Regions from separate parts of the Streptomyces sp. NBC_00322 genome, predicted to be linked through region 1. Evidence: riboswitches for the same ligand, from Rfam matches in the RefSeq annotation. Region 1 holds a riboswitch; each other region holds the start of a gene.
What was found. A riboswitch is a leader RNA that binds a small molecule or an ion and turns the genes downstream of it on or off. The one in region 1 is predicted to bind cobalamin.
Positions count from the first base shown of each region.

Region 1 (6,447 bases):
GCGCAAGCCGCTTCTGCGCGTTCGGCTTGTGCTTCAACTCCGCGTGGCGCACGGCGATTCCGGCGACCCGCCCGGCCCGCTCCGGGTCGGCGACGTACACCGGCACATCGTCGGGGCCCTGCTCCTTGAAGGAGAACGGGACCGTGATCAGCCGCCCGTCGAACTCCGGGATCGCCACCTGCATCGCCGCGTCCATCGGGGACAGCGCCGCGTCCGACGCCTCCCAGAGCGCCCGCGAGGACGTCAGGCACAGACCCTGGAGCACCGGGATGTCGAGCTCGGCGAGCGCCCCGATGTCCCAGGCCTCGTCGTCGCCGCCCGCACTGGCGTCGCTCGCGCGCGTGCCGCCGGCGGCGAGCACGGTGGCGATCAGCGCGTCGGCCCTGCCGAGCAGCTCGTACAGCCCGGGGTCGGCGCCGCGCAGCGAACCGCAGTACACGGGAAGGGCGTTGGCGCCCCGCTCCTCGATGCGGTCGCAGAGCGTGTCGACGAAGGCGGTGTTCCCCGAGAGCTGGTGCGCCCGGTAGAAGAGCACGCCCACAGTCGGCCGGCCCTCGACATACGCGCGCGTGCCGTGCACGCCCCACTCGGGCATCTTCTGCGGCTCGGCGCTGTGCCTGTTCTGCGCGCCTCCGGCACGACCGTGCCCCGTCAGCAGCACGTCCTGGAGGAGGAAGCGCGCCAGCTCGACGAGGTTCCCCTGACCGCCCTCGACCAGATAGCGCAGCGCCTCCGTCACCGCACCCGCGTGCACCGTGGACTCGGCCATCAACTCCGCGTCCGGGACGGCCTCTCCGCCCAGCAGCACCGTCGGGATCCGCGCGGCACGCAGGGCCGCGAGGCCGTCCTCCCAGGCCCGCTTCCCGCCAAGGAGACGTACGACGGCGATGTCGGCGCCCTCGATCAGCGCGGGCAGTTCCTCGGTCACGTCGACACGGGTGGGGTTGCCGATCCGGTACGGCGCCCCGGAGGCCCGGGCCGCCAGCAGATCGGTGTCGGCGGTGGACAGCAACAGCACGGTGCTCATGGCGCTCCCGGTGGAATGAAGGGCAGTCCCCTCGGAGCGCCCGACTCGATGAGCCGCAACAGCGCGTCCGTGTCCGCGTGTTCTTCGATCAGATCGCCGAGACGGTCCAGCTGCTCCTCGCGCAGCGCCCCGAAGCTGGTGTCCGGCGCTGGTACGAATCGCCGTCCGGAGGCCGCTGCCACCTCCCGCAGAAAGGCGCGCCTGAAGCCGTCGCTCTCCAGCGAGCCGTGCCAGTGCGTGCCCCACACCGACCCCACCCGGCAGCCGTCCAAGCTGTGTCCACTCTCATCAGAGATGAACGCTTCTCCGCCCAGCACTTCGGCGACCCCGTGATGGATCTCGTACCCCTCGACGCTCTCGCCGAGCGCCGTGCCCACGGGCCGCGCGAGGGTCTTGTCCCGGGCGAACCGCACCCGTACCGGCAGCAGCCCGAGTCCGTCGACGGCGCCCGCGCGCGACTCGACCTCGTCCTCGATGTGCTCCCCCAGCACCTGGAAGCCGCCGCAGATGCCGAGCACCGGGCGCCCCTCGGCGGCCCGGCGTGCCAGAGCGTCGGCGAGCCCGCGCTCGCGCAGCCACGCCAGCGCCTTGACCGTGCCCCTCGTGCCCGGCACGACCACCAGATCGGCGTCGACCAGCTCCTCGGCCCGGTCCACGAAGCGCACGACGACGCCGGGTTCGGCGGCGAGCGCGTCCACGTCCGTGAAGTTCGACATCAGCGGTACGGCACACACGGCGACGCGCAGCACGTCCTCGCCGACGGGCGGCGCGACCACCGACTCCCGTACCGCGCCGCGCAGCGAGACCCGCAGACCGTCCTCCTCGTCGATGCCGAGGCCGTGCGCGAAGGGCAGCACGCCATAGGTGTGCCGCCCGGTCAGCCCGTGCAGCATCTCCAGGCCGGGTTCGAGGAGCGTCACATCGCCCCGGAACTTATTGACGAGATAGCCCGCGATCAGCGACTGGTCCTCGGGGGCGAGCAGTGCGGTCGTACCGAAGAAGGAGGCGAAGACGCCGCCGCGGTCGATGTCTCCGACCACGAGCACCGGCAGGCGCGCGGCCCGTGCGATGCCCATGTTCACGATGTCCGTACGCCGCAGATTGATCTCGGCCGGACTGCCCGCCCCCTCGCAGATCACGGCTTCATACGTGCCCCGCAGCTCCTCCAGGCACTCCACGACGGTCCCGAACAGGGACTCCTGCCGCCCGCCGTGGTAGCCGCGGGCGCTGAGTTCACCCACCGGCCTGCCCATCAGCACGACCTGACTGGAGCGGTCGCTGCCGGGCTTGAGCAGCACCGGGTTCATCAGCGCGCTCGGCTCCACGCGGGCCGCCTGCGCCTGCATGGCCTGCGCCCGTCCGATCTCCGCGCCCTCGCGCGTCACGAACGAGTTGAGCGACATGTTCTGCCCCTTGAAGGGCGCGACCTTCACCCCCTGCCGCACCAGCCAGCGGCAGATCCCTGCCGTCACGACGCTCTTGCCCGCGTCGGACGTGGTCCCCGCGACCATCAGTCCGCCGCCCCTGTGCCCGCTCATCCCCGCCCCTTTCCCGCGCGCCGCGCACGCAGCGCATGCCCCGCGAGGCGCCCCGCCGCGCAGGTCGCGAGTGTCAGCCAGCCGACGCGGCGCGAGAGCCGCACGGCACGTTCGATGTCGCCGAACTGGACAGCGCGGCCATCACCGTTGAGTACGGGACGGTGCTCGACGCGTCCGGCGTAGGAGAGCGTTCCGCCGAGCCGTACACCGAGTGCACCGGCGAAAGCCGCCTCGACCGGGCCCGCGTTGGGGCTCGGATGCTTCTTCGCGTCGTCTCGCCAGGCCCGGGCGGCTCCGTGCGCGTCCCCGCCCGCGAGCACCGCCAGCGCCGCGGTGAGCCGGGCGCCCGGCCAGCCCACGACGTCGTCGAGCCGGGCCGAGGCCCAGCCGAACCGCCGGTAGCGGAGCGACTTGTGGCCGACCATCGCGTCCAGGGTGTTGACCGCCCGGAAGCCGACCAGCCCCGGCACGCCCGCGAGCGCCCCCCAGACCAGCGCGCCCACCACGGCGTCGGAGGTGTTCTCCGCGACGGATTCGACGACCGCTCGCGCGATCTGCTGCTCGTCCAGGGCCTGCGGATCGCGCCCGCACAGATGCGGCAGCCGTTCCCTGGCCACCTCCACGTCCCCGGCGGCCAGCGCGCCACCGATGGCGCGTGCCTCCCGGCCCAGCGACGTGCCGCCGACGACGGCCCAGGTGACGGCGGCGGTCAGTGCGACGGAGGTGGCCGAGCGGCCCCGTACTCCACGGCTCAGCAGTGCGGCGGCAGCAGCGGCGCCTCCGGCGCACACCACGGTGTGCAGCGCGCCCCACCCCCGGTGGTCACGCCACAGCACACGCTCGACACCACCCGCGGCCCGCCCGAACGCGGCGACCGGATGCCCTCGGCGGGGATCGCCCAGAAGCAGGTCACCGGCCAGGCCGGCGGTGGCGCCGTACACGAATCGGCGGTCGGCACGCATGGGTTCAGGCCGTCGTTCCGCCTCGTTGGAACCTCGTACTCACAGCAGGAACCGAACCGCAGCCGCGCATGGCGATATGTCCTCACTCAGGGTGTCCGCGCCCTGGTTCGACGTGACCGGCGGTGAGAGTTCCTGGCTTCCGGAGGAGTGCTCCCCCGTGACAGTGGCGGGACCGCGCCGGATTCGCACCGGCTTCCTCTTCTGCCGCCGTAGATGGCTCCGGCAGTCCACCACGCTGCGAGAACGGGCGTCAACTGGCCTTTGACCTGCATGGGAAGAGTGTGTTGGGGCACACACGCGAGCCGGGTCACCCGATGGGGTGACCCGGCCCGGACCCGATGTATCGGAAACGGCTGTCAGGTGACGATCAGATAGATCCCGTACGCCACAGCCGCCGCGCAGAGCGCGAAGCACGCGTACGCCCCGGTGCGCGCCAGAACCGCGGAGCCGCCGCTCGTGGCCGCGGACTCCTGCTTGGTCAGGCCCACCACGCCCAGGGTGAACAGACCCACCAGGGCGACGGTGGCGACGAGGCTCACGCCGAAGACGGAGCCGAGTGCTGCCCAGTCGATTTTCATGCTGATCTGTCCTTACACCGTGGCCGAACGCGTCGGCTCGGAGCCGGAGGCGGGGGCCGGAGCCGGGATGGTCGTCTTGAAGTCCTGCGCGGGCGTGCCAACCGGCGGCGGCGTGACGGCCGCGATGGCGGCGGTCACGACGCCCGCGGGCTCGGCGTCCGTGTCATTGACGTTGGTGTGGTCGACCACCTGGCGGCGGGAGACGAACCAGATCGCGGCGCAGGCGCCGATCAGGAAGGCCGCGACGACCGCGACACCCCAGTCGCCCTGCTTGGTCACGAACTCCGAGCCCGCGGCGACCAGAGCGGCGGCGGGCAGCGTCAGGCCCCAGGCGACGAACATCCGGGTGGCGGTGGACCAGCGGACCACGCCCCCCTTGCGGCCCAGGCCCGCGCCCATCACGGCGCCGGAGCAGGAGTGCGTCGTCGACAGCGAGAAGCCGAGGTTGGAGGAGGCGAGGATGACGCTGGCCGCACTGGTCTGGGCGGCGAAGCCCTGCTGCGGCCGAAGGTCCGTCAGGCCCTTGCCCATGGTGCGGATGATGCGCCAGCCGCCGAGGTAGGTGCCCATCGCGATCGCGAGACCGGCGGAGAGGATGACCCACATCGGGGGGTTGGAACCGGGCGAGAGCACGCCGCCGGCGATGAGCGCCAGCGTGATGATGCCCATCGTCTTCTGCGCGTCGTTGGTGCCGTGGGCCAGTGAGACGAGGCCCGCCGAGGTGATCTGGCCGGCGCGGTAGCCCTTCGCCGTGGCCTTCTCGTCGGCGTTCTTGCCGATCTTGAACGTCAGGCGGGAGGCCAGGAACGCGGCGATGCCGGCCACCAGGGGGGCGGCGATCGCGGGGATCAGGACCTTGGTGACGACGGTGCCGCCGTTGACGCCGCCGATGCCGACCGAGGCGACGGTGGCGCCGATCAGTCCGCCCATCAGGGCGTGCGAGGAGCTGGACGGCAGACCGATCAGCCAGGTCATCAGGTTCCAGAGGATGGCGCCGACGAGCGCCGCGAAGATGACTTCCGGAGTGATGCCGGACTCGGTGACGATGCCGCTGGATATCGTTTTGGCGACCTCGACGGACAGGAACGCGCCGACGAGATTGAGCGCGGCGGACATGGCCACCGCCGTCTTGGGCTTCAGGGCGCCGGTCGAGATGGTCGTCGCCATCGCGTTGGCGGTGTCGTGGAAACCGTTTGTGAAATCGAACACGAGAGCTGTCACGATCACGATCGCTAGCAGCAGCGTGATGTGTTCCATTTACCCAGGCAATCTCTTGACGTCAGTGGCGCGGTGAACGTAGTTAACCTGGATGAACGTAAGGTGAACTGGGGTGGGCTTCAAGGTGTTCTGAAGTGGGGATTTGGCGCTCCGCTTGTCGGGGGTGGCGGCAGTACCGCTGACATACGGCTTTCGTGGGGATTCGCGTGATCTCTGTCACCCGCCCGTCCCGTGGCACCGGCCCACGCCTGACAGGATCGCCGCATGACCGATCAGGAGCGGCAGGACGCGATCGAGCGGGCGTGGCGGGACCTCGTGGCCACGGCCCGCAGGACGGCGACGGAAGGCCTGGTGGTGGGCACGTCGGGCAATGTCTCGGTACGGGTCGGCCCTCTCGTCCTGGTCACCCCGAGTGGAGTCCCGTACGACCGGCTCACCCCGGAGGACGCCGTTGCCGTCGACCTCGACGGCAACCAGGTCCGCGGTGACCTCGCCCCCACCAGCGAGCTGCCCCTTCACCTGGAGCTCTACCGCAACACCTCCGCCGGCGCCGTGGTCCACACGCATGCCGTGCACGCCACCGCCGTCTCCACCCTCGTCCCCGAACTCCCGCCCATCCACTACATGTCCGGGGCCATGGGAGGGCCCGTCAGGGTCGCGGCGTACGCCCTGTACGGAACCGAGGAACTGGCCCAGAACATGCTCCGCGCCCTGCGCGACCGCACCGCCTGCCTCCTGCAGAACCACGGAACCGTCGCCTACGCGGACTCCCTCGACCAGGCCTACGACCGCACCGCCCAGCTGGAGTGGATGTGCCGCCTCTGGCTCACCGCCGCGTCCGTGCCCGGACACGCGCCCACCCTCCTGACGAGCTCGCAGCTGCACGAGGCGTCCGAGAAGCTCCGAAGTTACGGGCAACCGGGTTAGGGGGTGTCCGGACACCGACGGCTCCCTCCGCTGGCAGGGCGGCCCGCGGGTGCCGACACTGGAACGGTGCGCCCGGTTACCGCGACGGCAGCAGCCGTCACCACACTGATCGGCGTCGGCGCGGCCGTGATCGCGGCCGGCCGCTACGCAAGCGACGCCGCGCTCAAGGCGACGCCGGGACGCCCGCTGCCCGGCGA
Region 1 covers NZ_CP108019.1:6,880,696-6,887,142, forward strand. Annotated here, with positions in the region: gene cobN (cobaltochelatase subunit CobN) at 1-1,027, opposite strand, end outside; gene OG905_RS31380 (cobyric acid synthase) at 1,024-2,565, opposite strand; gene OG905_RS31385 (cobalamin biosynthesis protein) at 2,562-3,527, opposite strand; cobalamin riboswitch at 3,635-3,774, opposite strand; gene OG905_RS31390 (hypothetical protein) at 3,884-4,105, opposite strand; gene OG905_RS31395 (inorganic phosphate transporter) at 4,118-5,362, opposite strand; gene OG905_RS31400 (class II aldolase/adducin family protein) at 5,588-6,250, shown strand; gene OG905_RS31405 (alpha/beta hydrolase) at 6,317-6,447, shown strand, end outside.

Region 2 (6,447 bases), 950 kb from region 1:
CTCGGGCCAGCCGCGCGTCTTCAGACCGCAGTCGGGGTTGACCCACAGCCGCTCGGCAGGAATCGCCTCAAGTCCCTTCCGCAGCAGCGCGGTTGCCTCCTCAGCACTCGGCACCCGTGGTGAGTGGATGTCGTAGACACCCGGTCCCACCTCGCGCGGATAGCCTGCCGTGGCGAGTTCGCCGGCCACCTGCATGTGGGAGCGGGCGGCCTCCAGGCTGATGACATCGGCGTCGAGATCGTCAATCGCCCGGAGGATGTCGCCGAACTCGGCGTAGCACATGTGCGTATGGATCTGGGTGTCCGGACGTACGCCGCCGGTGGTCAGCCGGAAGGCCTCCGTCGCCCAGGCCAGATAGGCCTCGTGGCCGTCGCCGCGCAGCGGCAGCGTCTCGCGCAGCGCGGGCTCGTCCACCTGGATCACCGAACTGCCCGCCGCCTCAAGGTCGTTCACCTCGTCACGCAGGGCGAGGGCGACCTGACGCGCGGTCTGGGCGAGCGGCTGGTCGTCTCGTACGAAGGACCAGGCGAGCATGGTGACAGGTCCGGTGAGCATGCCCTTGACGGGACGGTCGGTGAGCGACTGGGCGTAGCGGGTCCAGCGGACCGTCATCGCATCGGGGCGGGAGACGTCGCCTGCCAGGATCGGCGGCCGGACATAGCGGGTGCCGTACGACTGGACCCAGCCGCGCTGCGTCGCGAGATAGCCGCTGAGCTGTTCGGCGAAGTACTGGACCATGTCGTTGCGTTCGGGCTCGCCGTGTACGAGTACGTCGATGCCGGTCTTCTCCTGGAAGGAGACGACCTCGCGGATCTCGGCCTCGATGCGCTCCTCGTACCCCTGGGTGTCGATGCGCCCGGCCCGCAGGTCGGCCCGTGCGGTGCGCAGTTCGACGGTCTGCGGGAACGAGCCGATAGTGGTCGTGGGCAGCAGGGGAAGGCGCAGACGTACGCGCTGGGCTGCCGCGCGCTGCGCGTACGGGAGGCTGCGCCGGGTGTCCGCCGCGGTGACGGCCGCGCTGCGGGCGCGAACGGCGGGGTCGCGGGTGAGCGCGGACGTGGCGCGGGAGAGCAGGTCGGCCCGGTTGGCGGCGAGCCTGGCGGCGATGGCGTCGGTGCCCTCTGTCAGCCCGCGGGCCAGCGTGACGACCTCGGCCGTTTTCTGGCGGGCGAAGGCCAGCCAGCGGGCGACCTGTGTGTCGACATCGCGTTCCGCGGCGGCGTCGAGCGGCACATGCAACAGGGAGCAGGACGGCGCGACATCCACTCGGCCGGCCAGCCCGAGCAGGGTGGCGAGGGTGGCGGCCGACTTCCCGAGGTCGTTGATCCATACGTTGCGACCGTCGACGACACCGGCGACGAGCCGCTTGCCGGGCAGTCCGCCGACGGCCGCGAGGTCGCGGAGGTTGGCGTGGGCCGCGCCGGTGAAGTCGAGGGCCAGTCCGTCGACGGGTGCCTTGGCCAGGACGGGAAGTGCGTCGCCGAGCCGGTCGAAGTAGGAGGCGATCAGCAGCTTCGGCCGGTCACTGAGCCCTCCGAGCTCGCGGTAGGCACGGCCCGCGGCGCCGAGCACGGCGGGCGGCTGGTCCTGGACCAGGGCCGGTTCGTCGAGCTGGACCCACTGGGCGCCCGCGGCCCGCAGCTCGCGGAGCACCTCGGCGTACACCGGCAGGAGCCGGTCCAGCAGGGTGAGCGGCTGGAAATCGGAAGCAACTCCGGGCGCGGGCTTGGCGAGCAGCAGATAGGTGATCGGCCCGACGAGCACCGGGCGGGCGGTGAGACCGAGCGCGAGCGCTTCCTTCAGCTCGGCGACCTGCTTGGCACAGTTGGCTGCGAAGGAGGTCTGGGGGCCGAGTTCGGGGACAAGGTAGTGGTAGTTGGTGTCGAACCACTTGGTCATTTCCAGGGGCGCGACGTCCTGGGTTCCGCGCGCCATGGCGAAGTAGCCGTCGAGCGCGTCGGCGTCGACGGCCGCCCGGTGACGCGGGGGAATGGCGCCGACCATGACGCTGGTGTCCAGGACATGGTCGTAGTACGAGAAGTCTCCGGTGGGGACTTCGTGGATACCGGCGCCTGCGAGCTGCTGCCAGGTGGCCCGGCGCAGCCGGGCGGCCGTCTCCTTCAGGGCGCCGGCGTCGACGCGGCCTTTCCAGTAGCCCTCGACGGCCTTCTTCAGTTCCCGGTTCGGGCCCTGGCGGGGGTAGCCGTGGACGGTGGCCCTGGATCCTGCGGCCGTGGATGTGCTGGTCACGGAACTCTCCTTCGCGAGTACTCGTCCATGACCTCGGACAGCTCGTGGGACGCGAAGGAGGGCAGAAACAGCCGTCTGCCCATGCCGCCGACCCGCCCACGAGGTCACCGAGATCTCCGCGCGCGTTCGCGCACGGGCAGTGGCAGGTCTTCGGACTCATGGGCACGCCCTCGCGTACGGGTTCGCGTACGCAGGCACCTACTGGCCGTCGCTTCCCGGATCCGCTGCCGGATCCAGTGCGTATGACGGCGGTCGTTCCCACTCACCGCTGCGGGGCAGTTCCGGATTCCCACCGGATTCCCTCTTGCGACGCGTCTGCCTGGAGGGCAGGGCGAACCAGCTGCACGATCACCCTAGGCGCGCCATTGACATGTGACCAAACGGTCACCTATTTTGGATGGCATGGACGAAGTGTTCAAGGCACTGGCCGACCCGACGCGGCGCAGCCTCCTCGACGAGCTCTTCCGTCAGGACGGGCAGACGCTCAGCGCGCTCGAGGCACGCTTCGGCATCAGCCGCTTCGGCGTGATGAAGCACCTCAAGCAGCTCGAGGAAGCCGGCCTGATCGTGACCAGACGCCGCGGCCGGGAAAAGCTCCACTTCCTGAACCCCGTCCCTATCCGGCTCGTCCACGACCGGTGGGTGAGCAAGTACGCGGAACCCTGGGCGGCCGCACTCAGCGGCCTCAAGAGCCGACTGGAGAGCCCCGTGGAAAAGGTCTTCGAGATTTACATCCGCACCACCCCTGAGCGCCTCTGGGAGGCGATCACCGACCCCGAGATCCGGAGCAAGTACAACTTCGGCATGCGGGTCACCTCGGACTGGAAGCCCGGCGGGCGCTTCGAGATGGGCTCCCCCAAGGCCGACGGCCTGCTCGGCGAGGGCGAGATCCTCGAAATCGATCCACCGCGCAAGCTCGTCCAGAGCATGGTCGCGCTCTGGAGCGACGAGGTGAAAGCCGAAGGCACGTCGAGGGTCACCTGGGACATCGAGCCCGTCGGCGACTCCTGCCGGCTCACCGTCACGCACGACCAGCTGCGCGAGGGCGCGAACGAGCAGCTGTACGGCGGTTGGCCGATGATCCTCTCCGGCCTCAAGACCTGGCTGGAAACGGGCGAGCTGCTGACCACGCCGGGCTCACTGATGTACACCTGATCAGGCCCGGCGACCCGCTTTTCCGGTACGGCTGTGCGAGGTGGGACCCGTACCGGAAAAGCGTCGGGTCACCTCAGGAGCCGCCGGACTGCCCGATACGCAGGCCGGCTCCCACCACGCGCGCCTTGATGCCGTCGCGCTCCACGGTGATGTGCTGGAGCCGCAACTCCTTCAGCGAGCGGGGAAGTTCGAAGGAGAGCGACAGCCGCTCGGACAGCTCCGGGGGCTTGAGGGCGAGCAGCGCCTCGACCACACCGGGATCGATGCCCACCTTCCGCAGCAGTTGCGGATGCTCCAGTACGACATCGACGAGATTGACCTTCATCAGCCGCTCGATGAACTTCGGTGCGCTGGTGAGCCGGTGGAGCTCCTCCTCGCTCCGCAGCGCCCGGCGCACATACTCCCTGGGCACTCCGAGCCGGTCCACGATCGCGGGCACCGCAAGCAGCGCCTTCAGCCGGGCGCCTTCGCTGCTGATCCGCTCGGCGGCCTCGCGGTGCAGTCGCAGGCCGGAGTGTTTCGGGTCCGTGCCGGGCCGGTAGGTGGCCACCCGGGGAATGTCGAGCTGCATGCCGTCCAGGGTGGTGGTGAGGGAGCGTTCGTTGTCGCGCTGAATGTGCGCCTGTGCCTGTACGCGCAGATCCTGTCCGGCGACGGCGAGTTCGCCGTTCACCCGGACCGCGTCCGCGCCGCTGCCGGTGAACTTCAGCTGTGAGGCGCCCAGTTCACGGTTCAGGTCGTCGAAGGAGAGCAGCACCTCGCCGTCCAGATCGCCGATGACGGCGCCCTTGATCGAGGTCGGGGCATCCCCGACGATGCGTACGTCCTTGGCGGTTGCCCGCACCTCGGCCAGCGAGACGCGATCGGCCGAGACATCGGGCACGGTGACATCGACCCGGTCGATCCGCTCGTCGAGCAGCTGGGTGAGGAACGGAAAACCGTGAATGTCCACGTCGGGCCTGGTGGCGAGCCCGAGCGACTTCTGGATCTTGTCCGCGGCCCTGCTCTGCGCGTAGTACTCCGCGAGACGGTCGGCGAGCAGCAGACACAGGGTGCACAGGACGGCCGCGGCGGTCAGCTTCACCACCGCGGGCAGCGCCGCGAACCGGCTCTTGCCACGGTGGTTGGGCGGTGTCCAGTCGTCGTCGTCCGGGTCGGAGGTGAGCCCGAGCTCCAGTGGGTCCTTCGGGTCGTAGACGCTGAAGTCGGGCTCGGGATCTGCCAGTTGAGCGAGTTCTTCGTACGGATTTCGTGGATGCGCTGATATGCGTGTGGGGGGTCGCATCGCCTCATCCCACCATGTCGGCCACCCTCGAACGCAAGTCCTACTACCGATGCGTAGGGGTTTGAGCCAAATATCGGCGACTCTGCTGCGCAGACGCCGTGGCGCGCGTCACCGAGCGCGGCGCCTCGCCGGCTCATTAGGCTGAGGAAATGGTCACGTCGCACGTCCTCACATGGGAAGTCACCGGGAGCCAGGGGTACGAGACCTCATGGATCGAGCTCCGTGGCACGACGCTCCAGGCCCGCGGGCGCGCGGTCGGAACCAGGCCGGAGGTCTACTGGCTCTCGTACGACCTCGACACCGACGAGGACTTCGTGACCCGTGAGCTGCATGTGCGCGCCGCGACCGCCCACGGTTCGCACGAACTGCGCCTGCTGCACGACGGCTCCGGCCGGTGGACGGCCGGCGGAAAGCAGCTTCCGGAGATCGACGGCGCGCTCGACTGCGATCTGGGGCTGTGTCCGCTCACCAACACCATGCCGGTGCTGCGGCACGGGCTCCACCTGGCGCCGGGCGAGCGGACGTTCCTGATGGCCTGGGTCTCGGTGCCCGATCTGACCGTGCACGCCTCTCGGCAGACGTACACCCATCTCGGGCGAACCGACACGGGTGCACTCGTCCGCTACGCGTCGGGCGACTTCCGCAGCGATGTGGAGTTCGACGCGGAGGGGCTCGTGATCGACTATCCGGGTCTGGCCCACCGCATGTCGGCAAGCGCGGCGGCGCGTCCCGAATGACCGTCGACGAGGCCGGAGTGAAGGTGGTGGAGGTATGAGGCTCACGATCCTCGGCGGCGGGGGCTTCCGCCTGCCGCTCGTGTACGGCGCCCTGCTCGCCGACCACGCGGAGGGCCGCATCACCCAGGTCGTCCTGCACGACGTGGACGCCGCTCGGCTGACCGCGATCGCACGGGTCCTCGCCGACCAGGCCGAAGGAGTGCCCGACGCGCCGCGGGTCACCGTCACCACCGACCTCGACGAGGCGCTGCGCGGCGCGGACTTCGTCTTCTCCGCCATCCGCGTCGGCGGCCTGGAGGGCCGCGCGGCCGACGAACGGATCGCCCTGGCCGAGGACGTCCTGGGCCAGGAGACGGTCGGCGCGGGCGGCATCGCGTACGGACTGCGCACCGTTCCGGTCGCTGTCGATATCGCACGCCGGGTCGCCCGGCTCGCCCCCGACGCCTGGGTCATCAACTTCACCAACCCTGCCGGTCTGGTCACCGAGGCCATGGCCCGCCACCTCGGCGACCGGGTCATCGGCATCTGCGACTCGCCGGTGGGACTCGGCCGCCGGGTCGCCCATGCCCTGGGCGCGGACCCCGCAACGGTTTCGCTCGACTACGCCGGCCTCAACCATCTGGGCTGGCTGCGCGGCCTGCGCGTCGACGGCCGCGACGAGCTCCCCCGGCTGCTCACCGACGCCGAGCTGCTCGGCTCCTTCGAGGAGGGCAGGCTCTTCGGCGCGGACTGGCTCCAGTCGCTGGGCGCGATTCCGAACGAGTATCTGCACTACTACTACTTCAACCGCGAGGCGGTACGCGCCTATCAGGAGGCCGGGCAGACCCGCGGCGCCTTCCTCCAGGAGCAACAGGCCACGTTCTACGCGGAGATGGAGCGGCCCGACACCCCGGCGCTCGCGACCTGGGACCGCACCCGAGCCGAGCGCGAGGCCACCTATATGGCACACAACCGCGAGGCCGCGGGTGCGGGTGAGCGCGACGCGAGCGACCTGGAGTCGGGCGGCTACGAGAAGGTCGC
Region 2 covers NZ_CP108019.1:7,834,927-7,841,373, reverse strand. Annotated here, with positions in the region: gene metE (5-methyltetrahydropteroyltriglutamate--homocysteine S-methyltransferase) at 1-2,250, opposite strand, end outside; cobalamin riboswitch at 2,375-2,607, opposite strand; gene OG905_RS35785 (ArsR/SmtB family transcription factor) at 2,653-3,405, shown strand; gene OG905_RS35780 (LmeA family phospholipid-binding protein) at 3,479-4,690, opposite strand; gene OG905_RS35775 (putative glycolipid-binding domain-containing protein) at 4,840-5,427, shown strand; gene OG905_RS35770 (6-phospho-beta-glucosidase) at 5,462-6,447, shown strand, end outside.
Region 2: it holds a riboswitch for cobalamin, as region 1 does, so the genes downstream of both, metE (5-methyltetrahydropteroyltriglutamate--homocysteine S-methyltransferase) here and OG905_RS31385 (cobalamin biosynthesis protein) in region 1, are expected to answer to the same signal.

Region 3 (6,447 bases), 3.7 Mb from region 1:
CGGCCGAAGGACTGAGCACGGCACGTGGTGTAGCGCGGGGCGTACTTCCTGCTCTACGGTCCTCCCGTCATCGCGAGCGACGGGAGGACGATCCGGTGCGCTCGGATCGGACGGACCGACAGAAGCCGGACCCCGCCACGGGGTTCGGCCTGCTGACGAGACGTTGGCGCCGAGTCGTTGCCGTACCGATATGCGGACGGGGGTGACGCTGGTCAGAACCCTCCCCTAGATTTCCTGCGCATTACAACTGGTGATACGTGAGGGGACGGAGCCGCCGTATGTCAGATGTGACGGACGAGAAACAACCAGTGATCACGCCGGTGCGCGCGATCGTCGCCCTCTGCCTCTTCGCGCCGTTCGTCGCGATGCTCTGGGTCGGCTCGTACGCGAAGACCGAGCCGACGTTCATCGGCATCCCGTTCTTCTACTGGTACCAGATGCTCTGGGTGCTCATCTCCACCGCGCTCACCGTGGTCGCCTACAAGCTGTGGCAGCGCGACCAGCGCGCCCGCAAGGGGGGTGCGTCGAAGTGAACGACGGCGTGAACGGCGTCGCACTCGGCGTCTTCATCTTCTTCTTCCTGGCCGTCACGGTCATGGGCTTCCTGGCCGCGCGCTGGCGCAAGGCCGAGAGCGACAGCCTCGACGAATGGGGCCTGGGCGGCCGGTCGTTCGGCACCTGGGTGACCTGGTTCCTGCTCGGCGGCGACCTCTACACGGCGTACACCTTCGTCGCCGTCCCCGCGGCGATCTACGCGGCGGGCGCGGCGGGCTTCTTCGCCGTCCCGTACACGATCCTCGTCTACCCGCTGATCTTCACCTTCCTGCCGCGGCTGTGGTCGGTCTCGCACAAGCACGGATACGTCACCACATCGGACTTCGTCCGCGGACGCTGGGGCTCGAAGGGCCTGTCGCTCGCGGTCGCCGTCACCGGCATCCTGGCGACGATGCCGTACATCGCACTCCAACTGGTCGGCATCCAGGCCGTACTCGACGTGATGGGTGTCGGCGGCGGCGAGACGACGAACTGGTTCGTCAAGGACCTGCCGCTGCTGATCGCCTTCGGTGTGCTCGCGGCGTACACGTACTCCTCCGGGCTGCGGGCCCCCGCGCTGATCGCCTTCGTCAAGGACACGCTGATCTACATCGTCATCGCGGTGGCGATCATCTACATCCCGATCAAGCTCGGCGGCTTCGACGACATCTTCGCCAAGGCGGGCGACGCGTTGGCGCAGATCAACCCGGCGACCGACAAGCCACGGGGCGCGCTGGCACCGGCGGAGGCGGGCCAGTGGGGATACGCCACGCTGGCACTCGGATCCGCCCTGGCGCTGTTCATGTATCCGCACTCGATCACGGCGACGCTCTCCTCGCGCAGCCGTGACGTGATCCGGCGCAACACCACGATTCTGCCGCTGTATTCACTGATGCTGGGCCTGCTGGCGCTGCTCGGCTTCATGGCGATCGCGGCGGGCGTGAAGGTGAAGAACGGTCAGCTGGCCATCCCGCAGCTGTTCGAGAACATGTTCCCCGACTGGTTCGCCGGTGTCGCCTTCGCGGCGATCGGCATCGGGGCGCTGGTGCCGGCGGCGATCATGTCGATCGCCGCGGCGAATCTGTTCACGCGGAACATCTACAAGGACTTCATCAAGCCGGACGCGACGCCCGCGCAGGAAACCAAGGTCTCCAAGCTGGTGTCCCTCCTGGTGAAGGTCGGCGCGCTGGTCTTCGTCCTGACGATGGACAAGACGGTGGCCATCAACTTCCAGCTTCTGGGCGGCATCTGGATCCTCCAGACCTTCCCCTCGCTGGTGGGCGGCCTGTTCACCCGCTGGTTCCACCGCTGGGCGCTGCTGGCGGGCTGGGCGGTGGGCATGATCTACGGCACGGCGGCGGCGTACGGAGTGGCCAGCCCGACGCAGAAGCACTTCGGCGGCTCGTCCGCGGAGATTCCCGGCTTCGGCGAGATCGGGTACATCGGTCTGACGGCGTTCGTGCTGAACGTGGTGGTGACGGTGGTGCTGACGTTCGCACTGCGGGCGGTGAAGGCGCCGGAGGGCGTCGACGAGACGTCGCCGTCGGACTACACGGCGGACGCGGGAGATCCGGGCGTGAAGGCGGAACTGCCGTCGGCGACGGCGGACGCGGGTCACTGACGGTCGGACTTGGCGCGAGGGCCGCCGCGTCCCCTGGCGGGGGGCATGGCGGCCCTTTGGCTTGTTCGGGGCTTGTTCCCCCACCCCGCGCTGAAGTTCAGCCCGACCGGCGTTTGAGGACATGCGGCCGAAGGTCGTATGCGGGGTTCGGGGCGGAGCCCCGATTCGGGAAGGGACGGGACGGGGGCAGAGCCCGCCGCAGGCGCACCCGCACCCCGTAGCCGCCCCGACACAACATGTGGTGGGTGCGGCAACTCCCCGCCCCCACATGTATGCTCATGCTCGCTGTCGCCGCAGGGGAATCCGGTGCGAATCCGGAACTGTCCCGCAACGGTGTGATGCGGTGCGCTTTGTCGCACCCCACTAGTCCGAAGACCTGCCGACGGCGCATCCGGCTCGACCGAACCGGGTGCCGACACGTCCGGGCCTCGCGGTTGGGCCGGTGGACGCGGTGAGCCGTCCCCGTGACGCGCGCCCGTGACGCCTCCCCCGCCGGCCCAGAGCCGAGCGAGGGAGAGCACCACGTGACCATCGCGCCAGCCGATCCGGCTTCAGGCATCTCCGAGCAGGTGGCCGACGGCCCCGGGACCGCGCTTCTGCGGACCCTGACCGGTCTCACCGCCGATCTGCCCGACACCGACCCCGGCCGTGTCGCCGCCGCCGCGCTGCGCGGCCGGCACGCCGGTTCGGACGCGGCCGAGCTCCGGGGCCTGGCCACCGACGCGGCCGCGGGGCTGATCTCCGAGGACCCTGCCTACTCCCGGCTCGCTGCCCGCCTGCTGACCCGTCATATCGCCGACGAGGCAGCCGGACAGGGCGCGGTCTCCTTCTCCGCCTCGGTCGCGGTCGGCCACCGAGAGGGCCTGATCGCCGACCGCACTGCCGAGTTCGTGGCGCTGCACGCCGCCCGGCTGGACGCGCTGATCGACCGGGACGCGGACGACCGCTTCGGCTACTTCGGTCTGCGCACCCTCTACAGCCGCTATCTGCTGCGGCATCCGATCACCCGTCAGGTGATCGAGACCCCGCAGTACTTCATGCTGCGCGTCGCCTCGGGCCTCGCGGAGGACAACAGCACCCGCGCCCTGGACGAGGTCGCCGCGCTCTACCGGCTGATGAGCAGGCTCGACTACCTCCCCTCCTCGCCCACGCTCTTCAACTCCGGGACCCGCCACCCGCAGATGTCGTCCTGCTATCTGCTGGACTCCCCGCTGGACGAGCTGGACTCGATCTACGACCGCTACCACCAGGTCGCTCGCCTGTCCAAGCACGCGGGCGGCATCGGTCTCTCGTACTCCCGTATCCGCGCCCGCGGTTCGCTGATCCGTGGCACCAACGGGCACTCCAACGGCATCGTGCCGTTCCTGAAGACCCTCGACGCCTCGGTCGCCGCCGTGAACCAGGGCGGCCGGCGCAAGGGCGCGGCCGCGATCTATCTGGAGACCTGGCACGCGGACATCGAAGAGTTCCTGGAGCTGCGCGACAACACCGGTGAGGACGCTCGGCGTACGCACAACCTCAACCTCGCGCACTGGATCCCTGACGAGTTCATGCGCCGCGTCGAGGCCGACGCCGACTGGTCGCTGTTCTCGCCCGCCGATGTGCCCGAGCTGGTCGACCTGTGGGGCGAGGAGTTCGACGCCGCGTACCGCGAGGCGGAGGCCGAGGGCCTGGCCCGCAAGGCCATCCCGGCTCGCGAGCTGTACGGCCGGATGATGCGTACGCTCGCCCAGACCGGCAACGGCTGGATGACCTTCAAGGACGCCTCCAACCGCACCGCCAACCAGACCGCCGAGCCCGGCCGGGTCGTGCACAGCTCCAACCTGTGCACCGAGATCCTCGAAGTCACGGACGACGGCGAGACGGCCGTCTGCAACCTCGGCTCGGTCAACCTGGGTTCGTTCGTCGCGGGCGACGGCATCGACTGGGAGCGCCTGGACGAGACCGTCCGTACCGCCGTGACCTTCCTCGACCGGGTCGTCGACATCAACTTCTACCCGACCGAGCAGGCGGGCCGTTCCAACGCCAGGTGGCGTCCGGTCGGCCTGGGCGCGATGGGCCTCCAGGACGTCTTCTTCAAGCTGCGCCTGCCCTTCGACTCCCCCGAGGCGAAGGCGCTCTCCACGAAGATCGCCGAGCGGATCATGCTCGCCGCGTACGAGGCGTCCTGCTCGCTCGCCGAGCGCAACGGCCCGCTGCCCGCCTGGTCCGAGACCCGCGCGGCCCGTGGCGTGCTGCACCCCGACCACTACGACGTCGAAGTCATCTGGCCTGAGCGCTGGGACGCCCTGCGCGCGCGGGTGGCGAAGAGCGGCATGCGCAACTCGCTCCTCCTCGCCATCGCGCCGACCGCCACCATCGCCTCGATCGCGGGCGTGTACGAGTGCATCGAGCCTCAGGTCTCCAACCTGTTCAAGCGCGAGACGCTCAGCGGTGAGTTCCTCCAGGTCAACGCCTATCTCGTGGAGGAGCTGAAGCAGCTGGGCGTATGGGACGCGCAGACCCGTGAGGCGCTGCGCGAGTCCAGCGGCTCGGTGCAGGGCTTCAACTGGATCCCCGCCGACGTCCGCGCGCTGTACCGCACGGCGTGGGAGATCCCGCAGCGCGGCCTGATCGACATGGCCGCCGCCCGCACTCCGTTCCTGGACCAGTCGCAGTCGCTGAACCTGTTCCTGGAGACGCCGACCATCGGGAAGCTCAGCTCGATGTACGCGTACGCCTGGAAGCAGGGCCTGAAGACGACGTACTACCTGCGCTCACGCCCGGCGACCCGGATCGCCCGCGCCGCCCAGTCGCAGGCGACCATCCCCGTACAGCAGGCATCCGCGCCCGACGCCGACGCGATCGCCTGCTCCCTCGAAAACCCCGAGTCCTGCGAGGCCTGCCAGTAATGACCCCCCACCCGTCACCCGACCACCGCCCCTCAACGACGGCGCTTCGCTCCGACACCGCTCCTCTTCAGAAGAACCTCCTCGACCCGGGCTTCGAGCTGACCCTGCGTCCGATGCGCTACCCGGACTTCTACGAGCGCTACCGCGACGCGATCAAGAACACCTGGACCGTCGAGGAGGTCGACCTCCACTCCGACGTCGCCGACCTCGCCAAGCTCACGCCGGGCGAGCAGCACATGATCGGCCGGCTGGTCGCGTTCTTCGCGACCGGCGACTCGATCGTCTCCAACAACCTCGTGCTGACGCTCTACAAGCACATCAACTCCCCCGAGGCGCGGCTCTACTTGAGCCGTCAGCTCTTCGAGGAGGCCGTGCACGTCCAGTTCTATCTGACGCTGCTCGACACCTACCTCCCCGATCCGGATGACCGCGCGGCCGCGTTCGACGCGGTGGAGGAGATCCCCTCCATCCGCGAGAAGGCCCAGTTCTGCTTCAAGTGGATGGACTCGGTCGAGAAGATCGAACGGCTGGAGACGAAGGCCGACCGCCGCCGCTTCCTGCTGAATCTGATCTGCTTCGCGGCCTGCATCGAGGGGCTGTTCTTCTACGGCGCGTTCGCGTACGTCTACTGGTTCCGCTCCCGCGGCCTGCTGCACGGCCTGGCCACCGGCACCAACTGGGTCTTCCGCGACGAGACCATGCACATGAACTTCGCCTTCGAGGTCGTGGACACGGTCCGCAAGGAGGAGCCCGAGCTTTTCGACGACGAACTCCAGCAGCAGGTCACCGACATGCTGAGGGAGGCCGTCGAGGCGGAGCTGCAGTTCGGCCGCGATCTGTGCGGCGAGGGTCTGCCCGGCATGAACACCGAGTCGATGCGCGAATACCTGCAGTGCGTCGCCGACCAGCGGCTCACCCGGCTCGGCTTCGCCCCGGTGTACGGCTCGGAGAATCCGTTCTCCTTCATGGAGCTGCAGGGCGTCCAGGAGCTGACGAACTTCTTCGAGCGCCGTCCGTCCGCCTACCAGGTGGCGGTGGAGGGCTCGGTCGGCTTCGACGACGACTTCTAGGCCCTCACGTCGAGACCTCACAGATCTCTCCCGTCACGGGGGGACGGGAGAACGGCCGGGCGGATGCAGGGGTGCATCCGCCCGGCTTTTCGTTGTTCGTACCGCTCGCCGACAAAAGTAAAGGCAAGGAGGTTACCCACTCCTTGCCACTTTCAACATATAGCGCACAGGGGGCCTTGCGGCAAGACCCGGGCCGTCACACAGAATCGTCAGCCGTAGCCAGAACCTGCGGAAATCAGGGGTTCGCGAAGTACGTGCCTTTTGGGGGATTCTTATGATTGACGTGATCGTTACCGGCGGTGGACCGACCGGCTTGATGCTGGCCTGCGAG
Region 3 covers NZ_CP108019.1:3,228,283-3,234,729, forward strand. Annotated here, with positions in the region: gene OG905_RS14380 (DUF3311 domain-containing protein) at 279-533, shown strand; gene mctP (monocarboxylate uptake permease MctP) at 530-2,155, shown strand; cobalamin riboswitch at 2,428-2,553, shown strand; gene OG905_RS14390 (ribonucleoside-diphosphate reductase subunit alpha) at 2,680-5,046, shown strand; gene OG905_RS14395 (ribonucleotide-diphosphate reductase subunit beta) at 5,160-6,116, shown strand; gene rox (rifampin monooxygenase) at 6,391-6,447, shown strand, end outside.
Region 3: it holds a riboswitch for cobalamin, as region 1 does, so the genes downstream of both, OG905_RS14390 (ribonucleoside-diphosphate reductase subunit alpha) here and OG905_RS31385 (cobalamin biosynthesis protein) in region 1, are expected to answer to the same signal.